Regions from separate parts of the Alteromonas sp. WD8-37 genome, predicted to be linked through region 2. Evidence: predicted binding sites of a transcription regulator. Region 2 holds the regulator's gene; each other region holds the start of a gene.
What was found. Region 2 encodes sigma-54, which starts transcription at its own class of promoters, with help from an activator protein. Its sites were predicted from a motif close to GTTGGCACGNNNNTNGNNT; they were not measured.
Positions count from the first base shown of each region.

Region 1: a site for sigma-54 is predicted at 3,303-3,321, ahead of ACTUJZ_RS04675 (DUF1328 domain-containing protein). Genes of this name have one in related genera too.
Region 3: a site for sigma-54 is predicted at 3,980-3,998, ahead of glnA (glutamate--ammonia ligase). Genes of this name have one in related genera too.

Region 1 is NZ_JBUZOV010000001.1:1,051,966-1,057,130, reverse strand. It holds gene ACTUJZ_RS04690 (MlaA family lipoprotein) at 1-143, shown strand, start outside; gene ACTUJZ_RS04685 (efflux RND transporter permease subunit) at 103-2,574, shown strand; gene ACTUJZ_RS04680 (hypothetical protein) at 2,834-3,061, opposite strand; gene ACTUJZ_RS04675 (DUF1328 domain-containing protein) at 3,085-3,261, opposite strand; gene yfbR (5'-deoxynucleotidase) at 3,491-4,138, shown strand; gene ACTUJZ_RS04665 (DUF2383 domain-containing protein) at 4,156-4,596, opposite strand; gene ACTUJZ_RS04660 (CC0125/CC1285 family lipoprotein) at 4,833-5,165, opposite strand, start outside.
Region 2 is NZ_JBUZOV010000002.1:226,345-231,509, forward strand. It holds gene ACTUJZ_RS06435 (HPr family phosphocarrier protein) at 1-117, opposite strand, end outside; gene rapZ (RNase adapter RapZ) at 114-962, opposite strand; gene ptsN (PTS IIA-like nitrogen regulatory protein PtsN) at 1,002-1,445, opposite strand; gene hpf (ribosome hibernation promoting factor) at 1,454-1,741, opposite strand; gene ACTUJZ_RS06455 (RNA polymerase factor sigma-54) at 1,778-3,256, opposite strand; gene lptB (LPS export ABC transporter ATP-binding protein) at 3,333-4,058, opposite strand; gene lptA (lipopolysaccharide transport periplasmic protein LptA) at 4,064-4,645, opposite strand; gene lptC (LPS export ABC transporter periplasmic protein LptC) at 4,614-5,165, opposite strand, start outside.
Region 3 is NZ_JBUZOV010000006.1:147,458-152,622, forward strand. It holds gene glnG (nitrogen regulation protein NR(I)) at 1-602, opposite strand, end outside; gene glnL (nitrogen regulation protein NR(II)) at 592-1,680, opposite strand; gene ACTUJZ_RS13620 (DUF4124 domain-containing protein) at 1,788-2,402, opposite strand; gene glnA (glutamate--ammonia ligase) at 2,503-3,912, opposite strand; gene typA (translational GTPase TypA) at 4,372-5,165, shown strand, end outside.

The sequences.
Region 1 (5,165 bases), on a different contig from region 2:
ACGATTTTTCGCAGCAGGCGGAGACCTACGAGACCCTGCATCAACAAGCCGACGATCCGTATATCTATTTTAGAAACCAATATATTCAGGGACAGCGCCGCGATGAGTACTTCCAATTCCGCCAGGGCGACACTCAGCCATAAACTTGCCGGCATCATTGTTGCCGGCCGCTGGCCAATCATCGGCGTTTTCGTACTGGCGCTGGTCTTTTTTGCCATGCAGCTTAGCCAGTTTAAAATTGATGCGTCGGCCGATACGCTGCTGGTTAAAAATAACGAACTGTATATTCAGAACCAGGTGGTGAACCAGACCTTTTCACCGGATGAGTTTATCTTGCTGGCCTATGAGCCCACCGCCCACCCATTGTTCAGTAACCAGACATTTGCTGATATCGCGGCTCTGTCAGATGAGCTTAAAAAAATAGAGCGGGTGGCCAGTGTCACCTCAATATTAACCGTGCCGCTTATTAATGATGCCGAAGCGCTCACCGGTAACACGGATGTGAGCGCGCTGACCTGGCAGAAACAGCGCTATAGTCCTCAACAGATGGAAAGCCTTGTTAAGGGGCATCCTATTTTTACTGATTTGCTGGTGAATCAGGCAGCCACCGCCACCGCGATTCAAATTGTGTTTAAGGCACACCCTGAGCTGGCGGAATTAGAGCGCAAGATTACGAATTTACAGAAAACGATACTGAAGCGGCCGCTTACCGCAGAAGAAGAGCAGCGGCTTGAGGCTCTCCAGCAACAAGCTGATCCCATACGCCAGCAGTTAACCCAAACCCGTGAACAAGAGATTGCCGCCATCAACGATATTGCTGGTGCAGTGAGCGAGCAGGCCAACACCTACCTGGGCGGCTCTTATGTGGTGGGTCAGCATCTGATTGATATTATTCAGTCCGATTTACGCATCTTTGGCAGTGCCATTGCCGCGGTAATTGCAGTACTGCTGCTGGTACTGTATCGCACTATCCGCTGGGTAATATTTCCATTGGGTGCCTGCGCAGTAAGTGTGACACTGACCATGGGACTGTTTGGTTTTTTAGACATGCGTACCACAGTGATCTCAGCTAACTTTATTGCCTTGCAGCTAATTCTTACTCTGGCGGTCATGATCCATTTAATCGGCGCATATCGACAGCACAGCCGCGAAACGCCAAACTCTAGCCAGCATGAGCGCATCATCGCCACCCTGGATGAAAAACTCAGCCCTTGCTTTTTTGCCACCCTTACTACCTCTGTGGGATTTGGCTCACTGATCTTTAGCGGCCTGCAGCCGGTAGTCGATTTTGGCTATATGATGCTTAGCGCCATGGTCATCACTATGGTGGTCAGCCTTCTGTTGTTTCCTGCAGTGCTGGCGCTGTTACCTGCACGGCGTGAATCGGGCGAGTATGCCTTTATCACCCGATTACTGGATGGGCTGCGCCGGTTAAATTTGCGCGCGCCTAAGACTGTTATTGTGGTAATGGCCCTGGTATTTGTGGGGCTGGCTACCGGCATCAGCCGGCTCAATGTGGAAAATTCCTTTATCGACTATTTTGCCAATGACACGCAGGTGTATCAGGAACTGGCATTTATTGACCAGCAATTTGGCGGGTCTACCCCGTTAGATATCATTCTGGATGTGGCTGAGGTCAATGATAATGACCAACTGGTGCTTACCGCCAATGCGGTCAATCAACTGCAGTTAGTGCAGGCCGCGGTAAATGCCTTTGAAGCAACCGGCAGTGTGACGTCGGTGGCCAATTTTACGCAACTGGCGAAGCAACTTAACGACAATAAACCGTTAACCGAGTATGAGCTGACCACCATCTATCGGTTGCTGGATGAAAAAGTGGTGGACCAGCTAGTAGGCTCGTATTTTTCTGCTGAAAATGAACAATTGCGCATTGCGGTGCGCATTCAGGATACCACTGAAGGTTTGCGGCGCGATGAGCTGATGAAAAACCTACGGCAGGACCTGCAGACAGTGGGAGTGGCACCCGATGACGTCATGCTGACCAATTTATTTGTGCTGTATCAGGATATTTTGAGCCGCTTGTTTGATTCGCAGATCACGACCTTGGGGATTGTGTATGCTGTGCTCGGACTTGTATTGCTGGCAATTTTTCGCTCGCTGAAGGTGGCGTTAATTGCATTGGTGCCAAACATCTTAACCACCCTGGGCATTTTGGGTGTGATTGGCTGGCTGAATATCCCGTTAGATATTATGACCATCACCATTGCAGCCATTGCCATGGGCATTGCGGTGGATGATACCATCCACTTCTTACACGCCTATTTGCGGGGCCGAACAACCGGTAAAGGCAGTTCGCCCGCCGCACGGGCCAGTGAATCTGCGTTTGGTCATACCGGGTTGGCGCTGATGGTCACCACCACCATCATTGCGGTAGGCTTCTCACTGTTCGGATTTTCAGATTTTGTGCCCAGCGTGAATTTTGGCCTTCTTACCGCCTCGGCTATGGTTTTTGCACTTGTCACCGACGTCACCTTACTGCCCGCCTTGCTTAACTGGTTGGTAGCCGATTCCAGCGACGATGCCAGTGAAGCGGACCAGGCACCAGCGAACTAGATTGAAACTTTACTCGCGAAGTGGGTGGCCAGTGATAGCAGATGGGTGTCCAGTGATAGCAGATGGGTGTCCAGTGATAGCAGGTGGGTGTCCAGTGATAGCAGATGGGTGTCCAGTAATAGCAGATGTGTGTCCAGTAATAGCTGGTGGGTGTCCAGTGATAGCAGGTGGGCCCAGTAATAGCTGGTGGGTGTCCAGTGACGGCAATAAGATCAAAAAAGCCCGGCGCGGGGCCGGGCTTTTTGATTAAAGGAAGCTATTAGCAGTCTTTATCTTCTGCATCCATTCCTTCTTTGACGTCTTCACAGGCATCTTCAACCGCGTTGCCTGCTTCGTCCATTGAGTCTTCCATTTTCTCGCTGGCTTCTGACATGGTTTCATCCAGCTCTTCACCCGCGTTTTCGGCACCGCCGTCATCGCATGCGGCGACAGACATAGCAAAGCCTGCAATAAATAGGGTTTTTAGCAGATTTTTGTACGACAACATAGTCCTTGCTCCTTACAGGTTATTTATACTTTCGGCGATTTGCCGCGTAATGCATTAGCAATCAGTGAGATCACCAATAGCGCTACAAAAACAAAAAACAAAAATTGGGCAATGCCTGTTGCTGCGCCAGCAATGCCACCGAAGCCAAAAACTGCTGCAATAATGGCAATAATGAAAAATGTAATAGCCCAACCTAGCATGAATTTATCCTCGTTTTGTTTCCATAAAGTCGAAGTAACTAATGCTCAAATTGTGCCAAATCGCAAAGTGCTGATAATTAAAGAAAAAACTGTAAAGGATTAGGGGTTCTTACAATTCTTTCATCACTCTTACAAGCGCTCCTGCACTTTTTACATGAAAACTCTCAAATTTGTTCAGGCTAGCTGAAGATTGATGAGGTGACTGCTACACTGAGCACTTTCGCGTGCTATGAGAAATGAGATGAAAGCCAAATCTGCGTTTATCGGCCTGATGCAACGGGCCCGCAATGTCAAAAGGTGGCCTCTGATGGCCCAGTTTCAGGAAGAAATGCTCTCTACCCATGTTTATGAAGCGTCGGTCATCGCACACATGCTGGGTGCGATTGCTGCCGATGTTTACGGGCAGGATGTAAGTCCTGACCGGGTGGCTGCCATGGCTATTTTTCATGAGGGCAGTGAAATTGCGGGTATGAGTGATATACCAAGCCCGGTCAAGTATCACGATCCGGCTACTACTGCAGCCATCAAAAAGCTTGAGCATCGATTTGAGGGAATGCTCTTACAAACGTTGCCAGAGCCGCTGAGACAGCGCTATGAACCCTTGATTCAACAGGATAAAGAAGATATTCATGTGCGCCTTGCCAAAGCCGCAGATATTTTGTGTGCTTACCTAAAATGTGACTATGAAATGTCGAAATCCAACAATGAGTTTGCCAACGCACTGGAGGAGATGGAGTTGCAATTAACTAAATATCGGGAAATGCATGAAGCTGTAGAATATTTTTGTCAGGTCTTTTTAGAAGGGGCAACCGGGACGCTGGACGAGCAAACCCGGGATCTGGACTGGGTAGAAAATGCCAACAAGATACATCTGTAGCTAGCCGAGCAGGCTAGCTAACAGGCGTGAGCACGTTGTAGCGAGCGCATTTCATCCAGGCATTGTTGCATGCGGCTACGGATGCAACGCAATTCACAGGCAAAAGCCTGAGGGGGTTGCTCATCCAGCGCATCATCAATCAATGTCAGAATTTTATATTCAACTGTGTGTAATTGATCAGTAAAAGCTGGGTCGTTAGTAGCAGAAAGGTTTTTGGTCAGATCGGTATACATCTTTCGTAGCCCGACAGTCCAGTCTGTTTGGTCACTGTGCTCTTGTTGCACGTGCGGTTGTAAAGTTTTAACAGCCTGTTGTTTTTCTTCCAGCATGCGATGAAAAATGGCGCGCGTGGCCGCCCCCTGAACCTGGGCGATACCGCGCTGATAAAACCCAATGCCACTGTTCAACACCTTGATGATGTCAGCGACTTTATCAGCGTTAGGAGGAATTTGATTCACATTGTTCTCCTTACAAAAGGCCATTTACGATTAACACAATCTATGACAGAGGTAATGCAGACTTTATTCCAAAGGTATGCATAAAAAAACCTGAATATTAAAAATTAAACCTAATTAAAACAAACGATTAGCGAAGCAGGTGAGGCAAGTACAGAAGCAGGATCGAAACAGTCAGAAGGTGCTGGGAAGAATTTGCCAGCCTTATGTAAAAGCGAAACAACTGCAACGCCGTCGCGCTACAGTTCCAGAGATTCTGGCAAGCGCTGCAAAAGCTCTGCAACATTAAACGCATTTTGCCCGGTGCTGACCTGACTATCGCCCATGCGCACCACAATCGAATAATAGACATCCTTGGCACGTGCTTCTTCAGTGCGTAAGTCAGCATCACTAGGCTCAAAGGGCTGGGCCACTTCATTGCAGCCTGACATGGTGCATTGTTCTTCCTTAAGCACCGGCGGCAGGGTGTTTTTGCTTTCGCGTACAATTCGCTGGGTCTTGTTCACTTTTCTCTCGATGTCAGTTTTGACTATCGACACCCAGTCATATCCCTGTTCGTTGGCTAGTTGAGC
Region 2 (5,165 bases):
GCTTTTGACCAGGGTGATGTGAGCATCAAACTGATTGGCCAAAGACACCAGCTGCGTGGCGGCGCGGGCATGGAGGCCCAGTTTATTAACAATGGTCAGTTGCTTTTCTATTTTCATTGTTTTGCCAGCTCCCGATGCCGGATCTGTACATCCGGATGAATATCACGAAAGGTTTTGGCCAGGGTCTGAGCCACAAACACTGAACGGTGCTGACCACCGGTGCAGCCAATGGCAATGGTGACATAACTGCGATTATTACGTTCTAGGTGAGGCAGCCAGGTGGTGATCAGATTTTGGATTTGCCAGATAAACTTGGTTACCATGGGTTGCGAGCCTAAAAAGACTTCCACCGGGCCGTCCAGGCCAGTCAGATGTTTCAGATCCGGTTCCCAGTGGGGATTAGGTAAAAACCGCGCGTCAAAGACATAGTCGGCATCTTTAGGGATACCATGCTTAAAGCCGAACGATTCAAACACCATTACCAGCCGCGAGCTTTTTTTGCCCAGGATCCGCTCCCGAATCAGTTCGGCCAGTTGGTGGATAGACAGCGAGTCGGTATCAATGTACAAATCAGCGCGTTCGGCAATCGGCGCCAGCAGCTCGCGTTCGGTGTGAATAGCATCGGCCAGCGATTTATTCATCTTAGCCAGCGGGTGCAAGCGGCGGGTTTCACTAAACCGTTTTACCAGGATATCGTCGCTGGCATCGATATACACCACGGTCATGCCCCAGGATTCGGGCAAATAATCGAGGATTTCCACCAGTTCATTGGGATCTTTGGGCAGGTTACGCACATCAATGCTGACCGCGACCTGATCATATTCTTCAGACACCGAATGGGTCAGCGCAGGCAATAAATTGACCGGGATATTATCGACACAGTAATAGCCTAAATCTTCCAGCGCCCGCAGCGCCACCGATTTACCTGAACCAGAACGGCCACTGATGATGATAAGTTTCAACGCGTGTCTCCCTGCCGTATGCAACTAGGATGCTGTGATTTATTGTAGTGCTGTGACTATATCATCACTGGTGGCAGCGCGGCGAATGGCTTTTACGGTTTCTTTATCATTTAGTTTACCGGCCACCATGGCCAGCGTTTGCAGATGTCCTTCGGTTTGTTCTTCAGGAACCAGCAGGGTAAAAAAGATATCCACCGGCTTATTGTCGATGGCATCAAAGTCGATGGCTGGCTCACTGGTTACCACAATGGCGATAACGCGGTCTAAGCCTGGCAGGCGGCCGTGGGGCAGGGCAATACCATTACCGATGCCGGTGCTACCCATGCGCTCACGGTTGAGCAAACTGGAGAGCACAGTACCTTGCTCGATCTCAGGATTGTTCTGGGCAGCGATGTCGCTGATGATCTCCAGAATCCGTTTCTTACTATTGCACTGGACCGCACATTTTGTGCGGTCCAGGCTGACAAGGGTTTGAATATCCATACCAGACATTAGTGTTTTTTCAGTTTTTCCTTATGCTTGATAACCTGGCGGTCGAGCTTATCAATCATACTGTCAATGGCGGCATACATATCCGTATTCTCGGACGATGCAAATACCTCTGCACCGCTTAAATGAACCGTAGCTTCAGCTTTTTGTGTCAATTTTTCAACATTCAAAATGACATGCACATTAGAAATGTGGTCAAAATGGCGTTCCAGCTTACTAAATTTTGAATCGACATAGTTACGCAAAGAATCAGTGATCTCAACATGATGACCAGTAAGGTTTATTTGCATATTTCGTCTTCCTTATTGTGAAGCTCGCCTTTACTGCTAGATAAGGCTCTTGCGTTGGTTAGACGGGGGAATCGATAACGACTCCCGGTATTTTGCAATTGTCCGCCGGGCAACTTTAATGCCTTGCTCGGCCAACAATGTCGCAATTTTGCTGTCGCTTAACGGTTTGCTGGGGGTCTCAGCGGCCACCAGTTTTTTGATTAAAGCACGAATCGCAGTGGAAGAACATTCCCCGCCGGATTCTGTAGCTACATGGCTGGAGAAAAAGTACTTCAGCTCAAAAATACCGCGCGGCGTGTGCATGTATTTTTGCGTGGTAACACGTGAAATGGTGGACTCGTGCATATCGACCATCTCGGCCACATCATTAAGCACCATTGGCTTCATCATTTCCGGGCCGTGCTCAAAAAACGCCATCTGCTGCTGCACAATACAATTGGCCACTTTCAAAAGGGTTTCATTGCGCGATTCTAAGCTTTTGATAAACCACTTGGCTTCCTGCATATGCGAACGAATAAACTGCGAGTCGCTGCTATTACGCGCGCGCCGGCTCATTGCGGCATATTGCTGATTTACACTTAATTTGGGCAGGCTGTCCGGGTTTAGTTCCACATTCCAGCGCCCATTTTTTTTGCTTACTGACACATCGGGAATGACATATTCAGGCTCTTTGGTCACCAGCGCGCTACCCGGGCGTGGATTTAGGGTTTGCAGCAACCGCATGGCTTCACGCAACTGGTCTTCTTTCAAACGGGTCTTGCGCATCAGGGTACGGTAATCTTTGCTGCCTAATAAATCCGAATATTCCTGCAGTAGCATGGTGGCTTCGGCTACCCATGGGGTGTCTGGAGCAAACTGCTTTAATTGCACCAGCAGACATTCCTGCGGCGTACGTGAGCCAGAGCCAATGGGGTCAAACATCTGAATGCGTTTAAGCACACATTCCACCTCATCGGCTTCCACCAGCTCTTCCATGTCTTCATCGTTGACGCTTTGTAGAATGTCGTCAACAGTCACGGTCAGGTAACCCGACTCGTCAATGGAGTCGATGATAGCGGTGGCAATCGCCCGGTCGGTGTCTGAAAAATGGGTCAGACGCATCTGCCACAGCAGGTGGTCCTGAATATTTTCGGTGGTTTCGCCCTGAAACACTTGGTCTTCATCATTACTGGGGCCGGGCGCAGGCGCCGACGAGGCCGAATAGTATTCGTCCCAGGTGCTGTCGATGGGCAACTCATCAGGTAAATCGTTTTTTTCCAGCGCTTCGCCAGAGTCTAAATTGTCTGACGTACTGGCGGTGGCATCGGCCCCGTCACTGTCGCTATCGAGGTTATTCTTTTCGCTGACCTCGTTATCGCCAGACTCATCCACTTCCAGTAACGGATTGGAATCAAGCGCTTCCTGAATTTCCTGTTGCAGATCCAACGTCGACAGTTGCAACAACTTGATAGCCTGCTGCAATTGCGGCGTCATGGTTAACTGTTGACTAAATTTTAGCTGTAAAGATGGTTTCATCTACGTCTTATTTAAAATTCTGGTACGCGTTTACAAAAAAGGTGACAGATGCGGCTAACAACAGTGTTTGCTTAAACTATAGCCTGAATTGTTCACCCAGGTATACATCCCGTACTTTCTGGTTGCTTAATACTTGTTCAGCACTGCCCTGGGCAATTAGCTCACCATGACTAACGATATACGCTTCTTCACAGACATCGAGGGTTTCGCGCACATTATGATCAGTGATCAAAATACCGATACCGCGGTCACGCAAATGCTGAATAATTTTTTTAATGTCGTTTACTGATATAGGGTCAACACCGGCAAAGGGTTCATCCAGTAAGATAAACTGTGGGTCGGCGGCCAGCGCGCGGGCAATCTCTACCCGGCGTCGCTCCCCGCCTGACAAACTCATCCCTGTACTATTACGTATATGGTTGATATTGAATTCATCAAGTAGCGCATCGGCTTCTTCTTCACGTTTGTCGGCCGACAAATCTTTACGGGTTTCCAAAATGGCCATGATATTTTCAAGCACGGTCAGTTTGCGAAAAATCGACGCTTCCTGCGGCAGATACCCAATACCCTTGCGAGCGCGTTCGTGCATCGGCTGGTGAGTCAGCTCATGCTCATCAATGGCAATTTTGCCTTTATCCAGCGGCACCAGACCCACAATCATGTAAAAGGTTGTGGTTTTACCGGCCCCGTTCGGGCCCAGCAGACCAACGATTTGACCGGTCGAGACCGCTAGGCTGACATCGGTCACCACCTGGCGGGATTTATATGCCTTGGCCAGATTGGAGGCTGTCAATGTTGCCATAGTTGTTAGTTACCTTTACTGCGCGATTGTGAGTTGTCTTGTTTGTCCTCAGCAGCCTTTTTTTGCCCATCGCTAAGCTGTTTTACGGCATTGGGACGAAAGATTGTCTTGACCCGGCTTTCTTTATCATCAGAGCTGCTGGTTGCCAGCAATTGCTCTTTAACCATGTCATAGGTGATGGTGTCGCCCTGCACCATACTGGTGTTCTGGCGGATCTGAGCATTGCCTGACATAGAGATAGTGCGCTTATCGACTTCATAACGCAGTTCATTGGCCTGGGCCTGCACCTTGCTGCCATCATCCATGGTTTGCGAATAGGTGGCCGGATTACCGCGGGCAATCATAATTTCACGGCCTTGTCCCTGCTGTGCATTCACCTCGACCTCATCGGCCTGGATGGTCAGCGACCCCTGGGTAATGACCACATTGCCTTTAAACCGCGTGATCTTGTTTTTGCCGTCCATCGACTGCGTGCGGGCGTCCACCGCAATGGGTTTTTGAAAATCGGCGGAGCCGGCATAGGCAGCAGGGCTGCTCAACGCCAGGGCCACTGCACTAGCGGCCAGTAGAGTAAACAGTTTGTACATGGTCAATTAACTCATATTCCTGGGTGCGAAGATCGCCTGTGATGCCATTGCTTTTTACCGTGAATTCAACACCGTGAATTGCCACCGGCTGATTGCTCGACAAGGTTTTATCTTCTAAATTAATCCTAATAAAATCAGTAGTTATACGGCTGACATACTCATTTGGCTGTAAACTTTTTACGATGACATCGGCTTCCAGCTCAATCAAATTATTGTTGTATAGCGTGCCTTCTTTGGCGGTCACCTGCCATGGGCTTTCGCCGCTGTCCATGTAGACGGTGTACTGGGGTTTGCCAAATAGTACAAAGCCCAGCTGGTCATAATGTTCCATGCTGGTGGCAAAAACCCTGTGATTAAGTTTGCCCTGCGCATCATACAAGGTGGTGGTCAGATTTTTGGCTGTGTACGCCGGCTTTAGCGCGTCACTGGTGGCCCCGTCCGGTAACCCTGGCGGTTCGGCCAACCACACCGGCAAATACACCAGCAGCACCAGCGTAAACAGCGCCGCAATGGTTAAGCC
Region 3 (5,165 bases), on a different contig from region 2:
ATCGCCGCCATATTCAGCGCCACAAACGGGTTGTTGGCCCTCGGGCTATGGCGATGCAGCGCTTGCGCCACCAATTCTTTACCAGTACCGGACTGGCCATTGATGAGCACGCTGATGGATGAGCGCGACAGACGGCCGATGGCGCGAAATACTTCCTGCATCGCCGGTGCTTCACCGATGATTTCGGTGGCGGTCACCGGCTCGGTTACGCTGGCGGTTTGGCGCTGTTCCCGTGCATGGGCCAGGGCACGCTGGGTTAAGGTGACGGCTTCATCGATATCAAAGGGCTTGGGCAGATATTCAAACGCGCCGCTTTGATAGGCATTAACCGCACTGTCCAGGTCTGAATGGGCAGTCATGATAATCACCGGGATCGCTGCATCAACCTGATGCACTTCCTGCAGCAAAGCCATGCCGTCCATTTGTGGCATGCGAATATCCGAGATGATCACCTCCGGTGCCTGCCCGCTATGCAGCTGGCGCACTACATCTTCTGGGTTTTCAAAACAGACACAACTGATTTGGGCGGCCTGCAGGGCTTTTTGAATCACCCATCGAATAGAACTGTCGTCGTCGACTATCCAGACCGATTCACTGCTCATTGATTGACTCCTTGCGATCGATTGGAAGATACAGCGCAAACACAGTGCGCCCCGGATGGCTATCCACATCAATGCGGCCGCCATGATGATTAATCAGGGTCTGGGCAATGGATAAGCCCAGCCCACTGCCATGATTTTTAGAGCTGACCATGGGATAAAATAGGGTGTCACGCAGGGTGCTCGGGATCCCCGGGCCGTTGTCCTCAATCAGAATTTTGGCTACCAGCGGATGGCGCTGATTTTGAATGGTCATCTGCCGCTCCACTCGGGTTTGCAGGCGGATAAATGGTTCGGCGATATCGGCTTCCTGCAGGGCCTGCACACTGTTGCGCATAATATTGAGCACAGCCTGCTGGATCATATCCTGATCGACGCGCACATCCGGGATACTTGGATCGTAGTCACGGTACAGGGTGACTGGTATGGGCAGATCTGCACTGACCAGGTTGCGGACTTTTTCCAGCGCCTGGTGCAGGTTGCTCCATTGCAAGCGAGGCAACGAGTTAGGGCCAAGCAGGCGGTCCACCAGATTGCGCAAGCGATCGGTTTGCTCGATGATCATTTGGGTAAATTCGCGCTGATCAGGTTCGGGCAGTTCTTTTTCCAGCAGTTGGGCGGCCCCGCGAATACCTCCCAGCGGATTTTTTATTTCATGGGCCAGCCCGCGCACCAGCTCCCGGGCAGCATAATGCTGGGCATTTTGCAGATTTTCCCGGGAGATCCGTTTTTGCTGATCAATCTTACGGACTTCAAACAGCAAGCGGGCATTATCGCCGTCGCGCAGATTGGTGACAGTCAAATCGGCCAGCACATGGCGATTCTCCCGAAACACCAGGCGCACCTCATTTTCGGTAAAATCCTCGCCTCGTCGTAAGGCTGCTCTTAAGCGAGCCTGTTTGATGGAGCCCGGCTCAAAAAATTCGTACAACGGACGGCCGTACAATTGTTTGGTGCCGGTTTCAAACAGCGCCTCACCAGCGTGATTGGCATAGATGATAACCAGCTTGTCATCCACCATTACCAGCGCGGTATTCATATTGTCCAGCAAATTAAGCGGGGAAGGGGCACTATCATGCATGCTTGGCAAATCTCCTTTGCACCAGTTTGGTGCATTATAGCGCAAGCAATCGGTCGGTGATACTCGGGCCGGACCGCAATACCAGCCTGACCCGTGGGGTGTGGGGCCTACTGGCCGGCCGGTGGGTTGATCAACGCCGATGCCTGGTGCATAAAAAAGGTCTGTTGAGCAGACGATGCAAGAGTCTTGCCCTTATTATCGATTAGCCGAACTTGCAACTGGTGCGCGCCACGGTGAATGCCGGATAACGCAAATTGGCCGGTGCGACTGGTGCCCATTACCTTGCCGTCAATCACAACCTGCAATCGCCCTGCGTTGGCCGGGCTGGCCTGCGCCACCACCTTAAGTTGCCCGCGATTGCTGCGAATGGTGGCTTCCGGGGCCGGCTGTAAAATGGCTAATTTGTAGGTTATCTGTTTGGTATCGCCGCCCGGGGCAGCCGTGGTGGGGGCTGTCGGGGTTGGCAGCGCTGCAGCAACATTGGCGGTATTAGCATTTAAGGTAATCGGCTGGCTATTCGGTGCCGGGGTGTCGGTGAACAAGACCGAGCCATCGTCACGTTCGATTTTGTACACCGGGTTGCCCGCGTCCGCCGGGGCCGGCTGGCGGGTCTCGCCGCTGGCAGTCAGCGTGTCTTGCGCGCTGGCCAGGCCTGCGGTAAACAGCAAGCCGATTAAGAGCATCCATCGTGAACTGTGGGTAAACAAGGTCGGCATATTCATAAGCAATCTCGCTAACAACAAGCGTGGTTTCTTTTAGTATGTCGCAGTGGCAAAAAAAAAGCCCACAAAAATGTGGGCTTGATTGTTATTCGCTACCAGCTTATACGCTGTAGTACATATCAAATTCAATCGGATGCGTGGTCATGCGCAGGCGCGTGACTTCTTCTTCTTTCAGGCCAATGTAAGCATCAATCATGTCATCAGACATAACACCGCCGGCTTTTAAGAATTCACGGTCGTTATCCAACGCTTCCAGCGCCATTTCCAGCGAGCTGGCTACGGTGGGGATATCCTTGGCTTCTTCTGGTGGCAGGTCGTACAAGTCTTTGTCCATGGCATCGCCAGGGTGGATCTTGTTCTTAATGCCATCAATACCGGCCATCAGCATGGCGGTAAAGGCCAGGTATGGGTTAGCAGTCGGGTCTGGGAAACGAACCTCGATGCGGCGCGCTTTATCGCTCGATACATGCGGGATACGGATTGACGCAGAACGGTTACGGGCAGAGTAGGCCAGCATGACCGGGGCTTCAAAGCCTGGGACCAGACGCTTGTACGAGTTAGTTGACGCATTGGTAAAGGCGTTGATCGCACGGGCGTGTTTGATGATACCGCCAATGTAATACAGCGCTTCTTCAGACAGACCAGCATATTTGTCACCGGCAAAGACGTTTTTACCCTCTTTGGCAATCGACATATGCACGTGCATACCAGAGCCGTTATCGCCTACCAGCGGCTTAGGCATAAAGGTGGCAGTCTGGCCATAGGCATGGGCCACATTGTGCACAACATACTTGTAGATTTGCAGCTCATCGGCTTTTTTCACCAGAGTGTTGAACTCACAGGCAATTTCGTTTTGCCCGGCAGTGGCCACTTCATGGTGATGCGCTTCGATTTTCAGGCCCATTTCTTCCATCACCAGACACATAGCTGCACGGGTGTCGTGGGCAGAGTCTACTGGTGGTACCGGGAAGTAACCGCCTTTTACTCCCGGACGGTGCGCCAGGTTACCGCCTTCAAAATCAGCGCCTGAGTTCCATTTGGCTTCAGCCGAATCGATCTTATAGAACGAGCCGCTCATGTCGGTGTGAAAACGCACATCGTCAAACAGGAAGAATTCTGGCTCAGGGCCAAAGAAGGCTGTATCACCGATGCCGGTAGAGCGCAGGAAGTCTTCAGCACGGCGGGCTACAGAACGAGGGTCACGCTCATAGCCTTCCAGCGTTGTTGGATCAACGATATCACACCGCACATTTACCTGGGTTTCTTCGGCAAACGGGTCTATTACCACAGAGGTGGAGTCGGGCATCAAGACCATGTCAGATTCGTTGATACCTTTCCAGCCGCTGATTGAAGAACCGTCGAACATTTTCCCTTCTTCGAAAAACTCTTCGTCAACCAACGCCGCAGGGATAGAGACGTGTTGTTCTTTACCTTTTGTATCGGTGAAGCGTAAATCGACAAATTTGGCTTCACATTCTTGAATCAGCTCTAATGCCTTTTCTATTGACATCGTGTCCTCCAGGTATTGATGTAAAAATGCAGGGCGTTCGCAGCGTCCCTGTCAGGTGAATTTTTAGAAGCGATATTCGTGCCATCTGGCAGTTAGCGCTACAATGCGCCATCGCAGCACATAATCGTGCACCGTACTGCATAATTTGCACGATTTTAGTGCAGCGCTGCTTCTTTGTAGTGCAGTTCAGCTGGTGAACAGCACCCGCTTGGCGTTTTGGCAGGACTATCAGGCCCTAGTGCCTGCCCTGGCAAGTGCGGTGCGCTGCCCGTGCAGGCGTACATACAGTAGCTACGCTGATTAAGATTACTGCGCAAAAATAAAATAAGCGAAAAAAGAGGCGCAAACGGCCAGGAATTTCTGTACAATCCGCGCAAATTTTCTCCTCTGCAACAATTTTCCAATCCATAACCGGTCAGACATAGTTGCACCGGGCAAGGTAATACAGGCTCTTAGTTAATGAACAGTTACGATATTTCAAAGTTAAGAAACATTGCGATCATCGCGCACGTTGACCACGGTAAAACCACCCTGGTTGATAAGCTGCTACAGCAATCCGGTACGCTGGAGAGCCGCGGTGAAGCCCAGGAACGTGTTATGGACTCGAATGACATCGAGAAAGAACGCGGCATTACTATCCTGGCCAAAAATACCGCCATCAACTGGCAGGATTATCACATTAATATCGTCGACACTCCCGGACACGCCGACTTTGGCGGTGAAGTAGAGCGGGTTATGTCGATGGCAGACTCTGTACTGCTGTTGGTTGATGCGCAGGAAGGTCCGATGCCACAAACTCGCTTTGTGACGCAAAAAGCCTTTGCCCAGGGCCTCAAGCCTATCGTGGTAATCAACAAAATCGACAAGCCTGGCGCACGCCCTGACTGGGTGATGGATCAGGTGTTTGATTTGTTTGACAATCTGGGTGCTACTGATGACCAGCTGGACTTCCAGGTGGTGTATGCGTCTGCCTTAAATGGCTGGGCGTCAAATGATGCTGAAGTGACCGGCACTGACATGACACCCCTGTTTGAAATGATTGTGAATCAGGTTGAAGCGCCAAACACGGACCCAGACGGCCCGTTCCAGATGCAGATTTCGCAGCTGGACTATAACTCCTATGTAGGGGTTATCGGTGTAGGTCGTATCAAGCGTGGCCGGGTGAAGTCGGGTCAGCAGGTTACTATCGTTAATGCCGAAGGCGAAAAGCGCAATGGTAAAGTGGGCCAGGTACTGACCTACCTGGGTCTGGA